4 regions of the Maritalea sp. genome follow, and region 2 is predicted to be linked to each of the others. Evidence: predicted binding sites of a transcription regulator. Region 2 holds the regulator's gene; each other region holds the start of a gene.

Region 1 (3,138 bases), on a different contig from region 2:
CACTACGTTTGTCAAAGCAGTCGCCCGGGAAACAAGACAATGTTTTTGAAACACAAAGCCTATTTCGCTGCGGATTTTGCGGGCTTGAGCCGCGTTTGGAGCTGAAGTAAATGTTTCGTCAAAAACGGAAACGCTGCCTGCACTGTGCGGTAGAAGTCCGATTAAGCATTTCAACAACGTCGACTTTCCCGCGCCGTTTGACCCGATAAGCGCTACAGTCTCCCCCGAAGATATCTGAACATTGAGGTTAGAAAAGATATCGCTCGAGTTCCCGTATCGCTTCGAAAGATTTTGCGCCGAAATCAGCGCAGTCTCACCAACATCCTGATGACGCTTAAGATAAGGGCCGGGCGCGATACGTTCGCGCCCAGCTGAATTTTCATATATGTCCATTATCGACATAGCGTTTTCCCAAAGTTTGGACGATGCATGTTAGTCGCCAACAAAGTTTGAAAAGCCGTCGACACCAATTGTCCCGTACATTGAACGGACGTAATCATAATCAGCGTCATTTACTGAGGGGAGGAAGAATCCACCGGCGTACTTGTCGTTATCTTCGCCTTTGAGTACCGCTTCCATAATCGCAGCGCCGTCTTCAACGAATGCTTTTTTCACTTTTTCTAAGACCTCTGCGTCAACGTCTGCAGAAGCGACCAAAATGTCGTTTGGCAAATCTGGGCCACGTGCAACCACTTTAAACGCTACCTCAGGATATGCTTCGCGTGCTTTATGCAAATGTCCAAAATTCATGCCGATCGCTGCAATATCACCGCGAATAAGCGCTTCAATGGCAACATTTCGCTGGATGATTTGCGCGTCATAGTCCGTGCCATACTGAAGACCCAAATCTGCAAGGGCTTGAGCTGGCCCAAGCTGTTGAGATGTCGAACCAACAGAACCAAATGAAACAATCTTGCCTTTAAGGTCTTGCGCTGTGGCAATCTCGCCTTCAGCAAGCACAACGATTTGGCCAAAATAGTCGGGGCGTTGCCACGCCACAACGATCTGCGCGTCGGTGAGCTCTTTCATCACCACATATTCTGCCGGACCTGTCAAAACGAAATTCACTTGACCAGAATTCATCGCTTCTACAGCCGCAGTACGTGAGCTCACGGGGATCAATTCGATATCGAAACCAGTAGATTTTTCCAATGCTGCTTCAACAGCACCAAACTCTTGTTGAAGCTGCTCAAGTCCTTCAACGTCTGTAACTGCAAATGTGATGTCCGCTGCGAATGCAACATTTGACGTTACCGCGAGCAACGCGCCCGCAACCAATGAACGAAACATATCTATCTCCCTGAATGTTTTTCTTCGATGTCGGGGGGATAGCAATTTATTGTCTCAGAAAAAGAACAGAGATATGTCATCCGAATGACAATTAACAATGCGATCTGGATTGCGAGTGTTCCACACGCGGCGAAATTCAAAACGTTGGCCGCACCAAACATGAACGTGATCAAATGAAAAATAGTAAGAAAATGCGGCCCATCATCGTCAAAAACGGCAATGTCTTGCAAAACGGTCAATTGGCGAAACACGATGTCTTTGTCGACAACGGATTTATCGCATCATCGGATTGTGCCGATGCTGCTAACGGTCTAATTCTTGATGCAACAGACCTTTATGTTTTGCCCGGCATTGTCGACGTCCATGGTGATGCGTTTGAACGCCAGATCATGCCCCGCTCAGGTGTAAGTTTTGATCTGCAACTGGCCATGCAAGATACAGATTTACAGCTAGCGTCCAATGGTATCACCACCGCTTTCCATGGATTGACCATTTCGTGGGAACCAGGATTGCGTTCTCTTAACAACGCTCGACAGTTTATGACGGCCATCAAGTCAATGCGAGCAGGGTTTTCAGTTGATCATCGCGCTCAGCTCCGTTGGGAGACTTTTGCGCTTAACGCCGTTGCAGATGTTGAAGGGTGGTTGTGTGAACAACCGACTCCAGCTCTCGCATTTAACGATCATACGACATCCACAATAAAGCGCGTGGAGGCGGGCAACAAAGAAAAACTCGCCGGGTGGGCCGCGCGGTGCAATCTCTCGCCCGAAGACTATGTTGCTAGAGTTTACGAGGTCGCCGCAAAAAAGGAAGAGGTTCCCCGCGCGGTTGAAAGGCTGGCACTAGTGGCTCGCGAGCAAAACACCGCCATTCTTTCTCATGATGATGTAACCAAACAGGATCGAACATTTTACCGATCGCTTGGCGGGAAGGTCGCAGAATTCCCAATGACAATGGAGGCTTTAAATGAAGCTAAGGAGGCAGGCGAGCACACTGTATTTGGGGCACCAAACGTTGTGCGCGGTGGAAGTCATAACGGGGCACTGAACGCCACTGAAATGATCAAAAACGGTTTATGCAGTATCTTGGCATCGGACTACCACTATCCTTCATTGTTACAAGCGGCATTTAAATTGGTCGCTGAGAACGATATCTCGCTTGGCGACGCATGGGCGCTGATCAGTAAAAACCCCGCTAAAGCAATGGGGCTCGCCGACCGAGGCACCTTGGACAATGGAAAGCGAGCAGACATCTTACTCGTCGATGCTCATGGTACAGTTCCCAAACCTGTCGCCACAATTTGCGGTGGTAAACTGGTGTCACTAGCGGATGACGCGTTGCTTTTGATTGAGTAGCTTAACAATTGTGGTGATCCCAATTTGTACGGGGCTCTTCCGCCGATCAAGAGAGCCTCGTGTGGACTTTGGGGAGCCATTTGGCGAATGGCCGCAATGGGCCCATTCTGTTGAAAAACACTTATTGCTTTGAGCTCGGAAGGCTTATTCAATTTCTGTAGTGAATTGGGGGATTGAATTGATGATGGGTCCAAGACAAGAAGCACAGTCGGCGCTGTTTTACGAGTTTTGCCTTGTGTAACATGTTCCAGCAGATCATATGTTGCGCTCGATTGATCGGTTTGTTGATCTCGCTGATATTCGCCAGCACCTTGGGTCGTTTTACAGTTCAACTGGCCGACCATCTGTTGATCCTGAACTGATGATCCGTATATTGCTTGTTGGCTATTGTATGGGCATTCGATCCGAGCGGCAGCTTTGCGAAGAAGTACGACTGTCCGTCATCAAATGAAATGGGTTATTTAGAGCGGTTTGATTACTGGAGGCTCTGGTT
Region 2 (3,138 bases):
GGTGAGTCAAAAAACAGCATTTTTTCACCTCGGAAAATTGATCGAGGAAGGTCCGACGGAGCAGATTTTTACAAATCCGCATCATAAGAAAACCCAAGATTATATCACGGGTCGGATCGGTTAAATTAGCGGCGAAAGGGCAAGAAAATGGCCAACGCAACGAACGAACATATTGTATCTTCTTACGAAGAAGAGCTTACAGAACTGACCCGTGCGATTTCTGAAATGGGCGGCATGGTAGAAGTTGCGATTTCGAATGCAACTCAAGCGCTAATCCGGGTCGACCACGATCTAGCAAAACAAACATCAAAGGGCGATAAAGCCGTTGATGATATGCAGCGCTATATCGATGAGAAAGCGGTTTCAATGATCGCTCGCCGACAGCCTATGGCTGGAGATTTGCGTCATATCGTTTCTGCAATTCATGTTGCAACTGATTTGGAGCGGGTAGGGGATATCGCGAAAAACTTGGCCCGTCGCGTAAAACATATTGATAGCCAACGCATTTCCAAGCAGCTTTACAATGGCATCCGGCACATGTCGGACCTGACATTGAGCCAAATTAAGCGCTCCATCGATAGCTTTACAACGCGAGATGCCGAAATTGCGCTGGATGTTTGCCGCCGCGACGACGAAGTGGACGCTTTGTATGTCTCTCTATTCCGGGAATTTTTGACCTATATGATGGAAGATCCGCGCAACATTACAGACTGTGCGCACCTTTTGTTTTGTGCCAAAAACCTCGAACGCGCCGGTGATCATGCCACCAATATCGCGGAGGCCGCCTATTATCTCAAGACCGGCGAAAACCTCTATTACGATGTTGAATCTGGCAAAGTGCAGCTGAATTAGCGTTTTAGAGCGTTGTTCTAAGGCTTGCTTCAATTCTAAATGGAATATCGATTATGGCTCCCTTCATTTTAATCGTTGAGGACGAGGCCGACCTAGCGGTTATGCTTCGCTATAATTTGGAAGCAGAAGGCTACCGTGTTGCCGCAGTTGAAAGTGGCGATGAGGCGACCTTGCAATTGCAAGAAGAACTGCCAGATTTGATCCTGTTGGATTGGATGTTGCCAGGGCTGTCTGGAATTGAATTGTGCCGGCGTTGGCGTTCGCACGAAGAAACGTCCCGGGTGCCCATCATTATGATGACGGCGCGTGGTGAAGAAGAAGAGCGTGTGCGTGGTCTTGCAACTGGCGCAGACGATTATGTCGTGAAGCCATTTTCGGTTCCCGAATTGCTGGCCCGGGTGAAAGCTCATTTGCGTCGCGCGAACCCCACCCTTATGTCCAATAGCTTGAAGTCTGGCGATATTGAGCTAGATCGCGAAACTCATAGGGTTCGTCGGTTGGGCAAAGAAGTACATCTTGGCCCAACCGAATATCGTTTGCTTGAATATCTCATGCAAAGCCCTGGCCGCGTATATAGTCGCGAGCAACTGTTGGATGGCGTTTGGGGGCATGACGTATATGTTGATGAACGCACCGTTGATGTGCATGTGGGCCGTTTGCGCAAAGCAATCAATCGCGGAAAATCCAAAGACCCCATTCGCACAGTACGCGGTGCTGGTTATTCATTTGACGAAAAGTTTGCCACGTCTGCATAATGGACTGGGGGCATCGCGCTGCCCAAAAAATAAGCAGCGCCGGGGTTTTGAAATTCAAGATTGTTTAACACGAGGGTGATCTGCCCAAGCTGGCATTGTCGCCATATATTCAAGTGTCTCGGCTTCTGCTTGAGCGCGAGGGCTTCCTTTGTTGACCTGCCAGCCAACCATGCGCTCGAAACGTGTGTCAAAGTCTTGTAACTGGCCGTCCTCATCGACACAATGCTGGCAATATATCCCTGTTTCCATCGGCATTCCGCAACTTTGGCATTTCTCATCCATTGTTTGGTTCCTCATTGTTAGATTGCTTGGAAAGATTTGAGTGCAATGCGCCTAGTAAGCTGATCAGCGCAGTTTGGTCTTTTTGAGAAAGCAGTTCGCCAGCGGATGCTAGCTGATTTAAGTCGAGAACAGTTTGGGCCTCCCGTAACGCGAGCTGCCCCTCCTTTGTCAGCCAAATCAGAAATCTGCGGCCGTCATTAGGTTCTCTTTGCCTTTCGATATAGGCTTTTGCGCAGAGATGCTCGACCATCTCGCTAAGAGTTGACTGAGCACGGTCAAAATGTACTGATAACTCAGAAAGTGTCATAGGGCCGGTCATCGCCAGGTGGCTTAAGAAGCCAACGGTTGTGGGTGATAGCCGATGACGTTTATCACGTACGCGCCGAACTGAACGGGCATAGATTTCGCGATAAAGTAGTTCGAACTCTTTGGCAAAAGCTTGAGATTTATGGTCTGTCATGACCCAACGGTATGCGACGAAAACTATTTCGTAAATCCCGAAGTGTTTTTTCTTCGGCAGACATAGTCGATACCCAGACAACCAAAAAAGCCGTCCAATGGGCGGCCTTGTTGTTAAGTCAGATCATAAGCGCTTTGCTGACAAGGGCGGATTTATCAACATACTTTGACACATCGACACCGTTTTCGAACAGAGCCTCTCTGAGTTCGTCTTCTGTCAATGCTTCTACGTCGCCTTGAGACATCTTCAGGAAGTTCATTTTCTGCTTGAAGGGGGGATTTGTTTCTCCGAAAAAGCTTTGATTTTTGAAGTTGAATTCCTCAGAATATTTACGCATAAAATGGGCGAGAAACGTGTTGACGCTCAGCCTAACACGCGGGTCGTCGGTCATCTGATCTGTTGAACTATTTAATGTTTCCAGCATGAGCTGCGACCAACGCCGTGCCCCTTTGTCGTTCATCAATTGAATGGCGTTGTGAGTGTGATGAAAGCTGAGCCGAAATTCCGCACCATGATAATATGGTCCGCCGCCCATCACGTCGATCCACATTGCAGCTTGGGTGTTGATGTGATGGTTGATGCCACCGACCCGCGCAAAAACGGATGTAAACCAATCCTCATCTGCAAACACGCGTTCGTAAAAGTTCTCGACAATATTTACAATTGCGCTTTGGCCAAGAACTGAAAACAGTTGCCAAAATTGGATGGGTTTAGACGCATCACTGGATGCGTTCAACGACACAATTTGCGCTATCCGATGGGCGTCCTTGGGCAATAGCTTCTTTTCAA
Region 3 (3,138 bases), on a different contig from region 2:
GAATGCAATTTGGCATCGGTTTGGCCAACGGCTGTACGCACATATTGAAGTGTTTCATCATGGGTTTTTTGCACCGAAGCCAGAACGGCTGCGTCGCTCTCAACCAAGGGATTTACCTTGCGTTCAATTCGCTCAGAGATCGGACGGGCTTCTGATGTGTGGGAAATGATTTTCCACGCGTTGCCGTCATGCTCGATCAGCAAATCGATAAGACCCATATGTGAACCCCAGAAGCCAGCCATTACAGCAGGCTTGCCTTGCAAAGTGCCTTTTTCAGAATCAACACCTTCGATGCCATCATACTGAGAGCTTGGGAACACATTATGGTGGTGACCGGTGAACACAACATCGATGCCTTCAACGCCAGCCAGATGCAGCGATGCATTGCCCATCATTTCGGTTTGTGGTTCACCACTAATTCCAGAGTGAGAAAGGGCAACGATCAAATCAGCGCCTTGTTCTTTCATCAAAGGTACATAGGCTTCTGCGGTTTGAACGATGTCCCGTGTGGTGACTTTGCCGTTAAGGTGCTGGAAATCCCAGACCATAATTTGCGGTGGTACGAAACCAATGAAGCCGATCTTAATTGGGCGTTTATTGCCAGCGCCATCAACAACTTCTTTTTCAAGAATTTGGAATGGAGGGAAAAGTGTTTTGTCTTTTGTCGGGTCCGCGCCCAACACGGTGCCCATAACAATGTTTGCACTGACAAATGGGAATGACGCGCCAGAAAGGGCTTTATCGAGGAAGCTCAGTCCGTAATTAAATTCGTGGTTGCCAACCGTAGCAATGTCGTAACCCAACGTATTCATCGCCGCGATCATTGGGTGCAGGTCACCGTCTTTAAAACCGCGTTCGTAAGCGACGTAGTCACCCATCGGGTTGCCTTGTATCAGGTCACCATTATCAACGAGCATTGAGTTGGTGGCTTCTGCGCGAACATTGTCAATTAGAGTGGCTGTGCGCGCCAAACCCATCGTGTCGTTTGGACGATCTGCGTAATAATCATAAGGATGAATAGCAACGTGAATATCTGTTGTTTCCATCAGGCGCAAATGGGCCTGAGAATTGCTGGCCATTGCTGCAAATGGGTGCATCGCGATTAACGCGCCTGCACTGGCAGAGCCTGCCAAAAATGAACGGCGTGAAATAGAATTTAGAAGTGACATTTTGTCCTCCGCTGGGTGGTTTGAAATCTGTGCGGTTGAGTTGGCGCACTTATTGGTGGGGCGGATATTTCCGATGTTTCGAATGCTGTTATGAGCATTTCACCACCTGTTGGTCGCTGAGTAAAAACACGACAGGGCCAATGTGTCATAATTCGACCATTTGGTAAAATACTATTCGTGGGCATTGTTCTAACCTTTAATGGAATAGTGCAGCGATAGGCTGAAATTGTTTCAATTTGAAGGCGAGAAAACGACAGTTTTGTGACTCAGTTATTTGTTGGACTGAGTTGGTGGCAGGCTTGAACACTTGCGCATTGCATTGCCCATTTACTTGCTCAGCGCAGATTTTCACGCTAATTGAGTTCATGTAGAACGAAGGCAATTCAAAGGACGCATACGGTGAAGTGGCAAGGACGCGATAGAAGTTCAAATATCGAAGATCGACGTGGAAACCGTTCCCGCTCATCCGGGCGCTCAGGTGGCAATCGTGTGCGTATCCCGATGCCACGCAGCCGTGCGGGAAAAGGCGGCGCGGGCAGCTTGGTGATGATTGTCATTGTCGTGTTGATTTCCTTGGCGCTGGGTATCAATCCAATGAGCCTATTGGATGGGTCCATTTCAACTGGCGGCGGGACAACCAGTTCTCGACCTTCTGACAACCGGCCCTTGCCTGACGCTGGCAAAGATGAATTGTTTGATTTTGTCGCCGTTAATTTGAACGAAACCGAAAATCTTTGGACGCAGGTTTTTAGGCAAAATGAATTGCAATATCAGCCACCAACGTTGGTGGTATTTTCTGGTTCAACCAGTTCACCTTGTGGCACAGCTAGCGCGCAAACTGGGCCATTTTATTGTCCCGGTGACCAAAAGATTTATCTTGATCTGAGCTTTTACGATCAGCTCCGGCAGCAATTTGGGGCAGGGGGCGATTTCGCTCAGGCCTACGTGCTTGCTCACGAAGTTGGACACCATGTTCAGCAATTGACGGGTGTGTTGCCTGAGTTCAATCAAAAACGACGTGGCATGAGCAAGGAAGAAGCCAATGCCTATTCAGTTCGTGTCGAATTACAGGCGGATTGTTATGCCGGTGTTTGGGCGAACTATGTGGGTGAGCAGAATTTATTGGAGCGCGGTGATATTGCCGAAGCGCTGAACGCCGCCGAGCAAATTGGTGATGATGCCATCCAGATGCGTAGCCAAGGTTTTGTGGTGCCCAAGAATTTCAACCATGGTACGTCCGCTCAACGACAAGAGTGGTTCGAACGGGGATACAAGTCGGGTAATGTTGGCCAGTGCGACACGTTTTAGCGTTGATCGCGTCGGAACAATTGAAGTTGGACTATAGTTTTTGCTTATATGGCCTGAACTTGACGAAGAAGATGTCTTTGTGAAGTTAGGCGCATACTTGTTGCTGAGGACTGCCTCGTGCTGAGCCTTATCTCTAAGCGCCGCCACAAAAATGGAGTGAAGGCTTGGTTTAGCAACCTTCGTCCCACATCAAATCTCAGCCTGGCTTATGCGTCGGCTGTTACACCGCGCACATTGTCCAAAAAGCGTTTGAACAGATAGTGGCTGTCGTGTGGGCCGGGTGATGCTTCTGGGTGATATTGCACAGAAAAAATCGGCTTGCCATCGACCGTTAGTCCACAGTTTGATTGGTCAAACAGTGAAATGTGGGTCTGTGTGATGCCGGTAGGCAAACTGTCTGCATCTACTGCAAACCCATGGTTCATGGATGTGATTTCAACTTTATCTGTCGTCAAATCCTTCACCGGGTGATTAGCGCCGTGATGACCTTGGTGCATTTTGACGGTTTTGCCGCCAAGTGCCAAGGCGAGCAATTGGTGTCCCAAACAAATACCGAAAATTGGCTTGTCGCTTGCGATCAACTCTTTGATGATGCCAACGGCATATTCGCCGGTTGCTGCAGGGTCGCCAGGCCCGTTTGACAAGAAAATGCCATCTGGGT
Region 4 (3,138 bases), on a different contig from region 2:
CCAAAGCAATGCCTTCAAGGTCAAGCTTTTGGGCAGGCGCACCGTCACGGGTTACACCAATACGTTTGGTGATTTTTGCAGGTTTTGACGTCGCATCAATTTCGTAAATTGAAGGCTGCGCACGCAAGAAACTATCGTTGACGGCATAAAGTTTGCCAGCCACATCAGCATCAGCAACCAGACCCGACAGCGCTACCCAACCGATTGGCCGATGCTCATCCGCCATGTCCGACATGATTTGTGGATAGGCCGCTGGTGCATCCTGCAATTCATAAATCATGACGTGGGAGCGAACACCACCATCTTCAATCAAATCGACTTCGTTTGCTGAAACGAAAAGATTGCGAGAAGGAATAGTCAACGCGCCTTCTGGTCCAATACCAGATGGCAAAAGTTGAACGAACTCAGGCGCCGCACCTGTGTCTTTGTAAACACCAACCATTGAAGCACGTTCCAAAAGAACGAAGAAATACATGTCGTCGCCGAATTTCCCTGTTGCCAAACCCTCAGGTTCAACACCTTTATTGCCGGAGCGTTTTTCTGGGTAATGACCAGCTCGAGCGGCCAAAACTTCCAAAGAAGTATTGGATTCAAAAGCAACAGAGCCATCTTTATTGTAGATGGTGAAGCTACGCGATCCGCCTTTATAGTCACCTTCATTGGCGCCAACAAAACGATTATCATCCAACCATTTCACCGCATCTGGCTCGCGCAAACGCGCAGCTTGAGCACCATCGAATGTAAAAGCACGTTCTTCATCAATGTCGATATATTCAAGATCTACAGAACCGGCAGAGAAATGATTTTTAACTTCACCCGTTTTGCCATCAATGATCGCGTAGTGGTTGTTTTCCTGCATGGAAACAACGATTTCATTTTGCGAATTGAAGTCAACAAACTCAGCTTCAGGATCGGTCCCACCAATCTCAGCAAGGCCCGTAAGATCAACAACCTTCATGCTATCGCAGTTAGCCATGCCACTTTCGATATCAAAGATTGTCACCATGCCAGCTGGCAATTGAGGAAGTTCGCCGTCATTTAGGTCTTCGTCACGCTCATTTTCAATCGCAACCGCGACCAGTGAGCCATCTTTTGAAACCGCAACACTGTCCGGCTGACCACCAAGATCGCAACTCGCAACAACGGTTTTGCTTGCGATGTCGATAATTGCCAAATTGCCTGACGGCGCGACATAGCTCTCAGATGTATTGACACCAACAAATGCTATACCTGCAGCAATAGAAACGGAAGTTGGTTCACCTCCAAGTGCCATAAAACCAGCAGGTTTTGGCGCTTTGGGATCAGCTATGTCGACAAATCCAAGTCCGCCCAAAGGGCTGTCGGAATAAACCAAGGTCATGCCGTCTTCTGTCGCGGCAATAATTTCAGACGAAGATTCACTTTTGGCGTCCATGTCAGCTGGAATGTTGCTGGCAACTGGAAAACTTGCGATTCGGTTGAAATGTGGGGCAGCAGCAGCACTAAGGGCTGTAAAACTAACAGCGCTAAATGCAATTGCACCCAAAATGTGAGCGGATTTCATGTTAAGCGGTTCCTGAGTTGTGGGTTAAACCGCGACTTCGATTAGTCGCCCATTACAACAGCGATATGACAATTCGGCATGCACCTCCGCATATACAAATATATGCAGGTGGCATATAAAGAACAAAACAAGATTCGAGCGCACGTAATGATTGCAAGACTATGAGTCCAAGACCTGGCAAAGCACCGAGCTCACAACCTGGCCCCATTACGTCCCAATTTGGCGGCGGTGCGCCCCGGTATCTTGAAGGCCTAAATGCCGAGCAACAAGACGCCGTTGAATCGATTGATGGCGCCCTACTCGTTCTGGCTGGTGCAGGAACGGGTAAGACCCGCGTTCTGACCACCCGCATCGCGCACATTCTTGCAACACGCAGAGCCCGTGGCCATGAAATTCTGGCGGTGACTTTTACCAACAAAGCCGCCCGCGAGATGAAAGAACGGATTGCTAAATTTGTAGGCGGCTCCGTAGAAGGGATGCCGTGGCTTGGCACATTCCACTCAATCGGTGCGAAAATCTTAAGACGTCACGCCGAACTCGTTGGTCTGAAATCAGATTTCACCATTCTTGATACTGACGATCAAATTCGACTGCTCAAGCAATTGCTGCAAGCTGAAAATATCGACGAAAAGCGATGGCCCGCCCGCCAACTCGCTCATATGATCGACGGCTGGAAGAATAAAGGACTGCAACCCAAGCAGTTGGACATGTCAGATGCCGGTGCTTTTGCTGATGGCAAAGGTGCGAAACTATATGCTGCCTATCAAGCACGGCTGAAAACGCTGAACGCTGCGGATTTCGGCGATCTGCTTCTGGAATGTATCCGCGTTTTAAAAGACAATCCCGGCGTCCTCCAAGAATACCACAAGCGTTTCAAATATATGCTGGTGGACGAGTATCAAGATACAAACGTTGCCCAATATTTGTGGCTTCGGTTGCTTGCGCAAGGCAACTCAAATGTATGTGTTGTGGGCGATGATGACCAGTCGATTTATGGCTGGCGCGGTGCCGAGGTCGATAATATTTTGCGCTTCGAAAAAGACTTCCCGGGCGCCAAAGTCATCCGACTTGAACGCAATTACCGATCCACGTCAAAAATTTTACGCGCTGCCTCTCACTTGATATCGCACAATGAAGATCGGTTGGGCAAAACATTGCAAACCGATGTCGGTGAAGAAGGTGAACCCGTTTCCGTCACGTCTGTTTGGGATTCGGAAGAAGAAGCCCGCACCATCGGCGAAGAAATTGAACAATTCCAGCGCCAAGGCCACAAGCTCAACTCAATGGCAATTTTGGTTCGGGCATCGTTTCAAATGCGCGAGTTTGAAGAGCGGTTTATCAAGCTTGGTTTGAACTATCGCGTAATCGGTGGTCCGCGCTTTTATGAACGCAAAGAAATTCGCGACGCTCTCGCCTATTTGCGTGCGACAACGCAACAAGCCGATGATTTGGCATTTGAGCGTATCGTCAATTTGCCAAAACGTGGATTAGGCGGCGCGACCATCCGCATATTGCACGACGCCGCCAGAGCCGCCAATATTCCGCTGATCCAAGCCACACGCGATTTGATCGAAACCGACGAGCTTAAACCTAAG

What was found. The regulator PhoB, encoded in region 2, activates phosphate uptake and scavenging genes when phosphate is short. The targets are predictions, from matches to a motif close to TGTCATNNANCTGTCAT.
Region 1: ACSHWX_RS04415 (PhnD/SsuA/transferrin family substrate-binding protein) is a predicted target of PhoB. The motif match lies at 1,364-1,380, and genes of this name have one in related genera.
Region 3: ACSHWX_RS10855 (bifunctional 2',3'-cyclic-nucleotide 2'-phosphodiesterase/3'-nucleotidase) is a predicted target of PhoB. The motif match lies at 1,420-1,436, and genes of this name have one in related genera.
Region 4: ACSHWX_RS06485 (esterase-like activity of phytase family protein) is a predicted target of PhoB. The motif match lies at 1,598-1,614, and genes of this name have one in related genera.

What each region holds. Positions count from the first base shown of each region.
Region 1 covers NZ_JBPOEU010000005.1:167,609-170,746, forward strand. The annotation lists gene ACSHWX_RS04410 (phosphonate ABC transporter ATP-binding protein) at 1-402, opposite strand, end outside; gene ACSHWX_RS04415 (PhnD/SsuA/transferrin family substrate-binding protein) at 433-1,290, opposite strand; gene ACSHWX_RS04420 (alpha-D-ribose 1-methylphosphonate 5-triphosphate diphosphatase) at 1,464-2,645, shown strand; partial or broken gene ACSHWX_RS04425 (transposase) at 2,827-3,087, shown strand.
Region 2 covers NZ_JBPOEU010000006.1:12,433-15,570, forward strand. The annotation lists gene pstB (phosphate ABC transporter ATP-binding protein PstB) at 1-124, shown strand, start outside; gene phoU (phosphate signaling complex protein PhoU) at 148-852, shown strand; gene phoB (phosphate regulon transcriptional regulator PhoB) at 906-1,607, shown strand; gene ACSHWX_RS04495 (hypothetical protein) at 1,662-1,889, opposite strand; gene ACSHWX_RS04500 (MarR family winged helix-turn-helix transcriptional regulator) at 1,882-2,349, opposite strand; gene ACSHWX_RS04505 (hypothetical protein) at 2,468-3,138, opposite strand, start outside.
Region 3 covers NZ_JBPOEU010000015.1:45,660-48,797, forward strand. The annotation lists gene ACSHWX_RS10855 (bifunctional 2',3'-cyclic-nucleotide 2'-phosphodiesterase/3'-nucleotidase) at 1-1,169, opposite strand, end outside; gene ypfJ (KPN_02809 family neutral zinc metallopeptidase) at 1,569-2,477, shown strand; gene carA (glutamine-hydrolyzing carbamoyl-phosphate synthase small subunit) at 2,684-3,138, opposite strand, start outside.
Region 4 covers NZ_JBPOEU010000008.1:107,880-111,017, reverse strand. The annotation lists gene ACSHWX_RS06485 (esterase-like activity of phytase family protein) at 1-1,543, opposite strand, end outside; gene ACSHWX_RS06480 (ATP-dependent helicase) at 1,705-3,138, shown strand, end outside.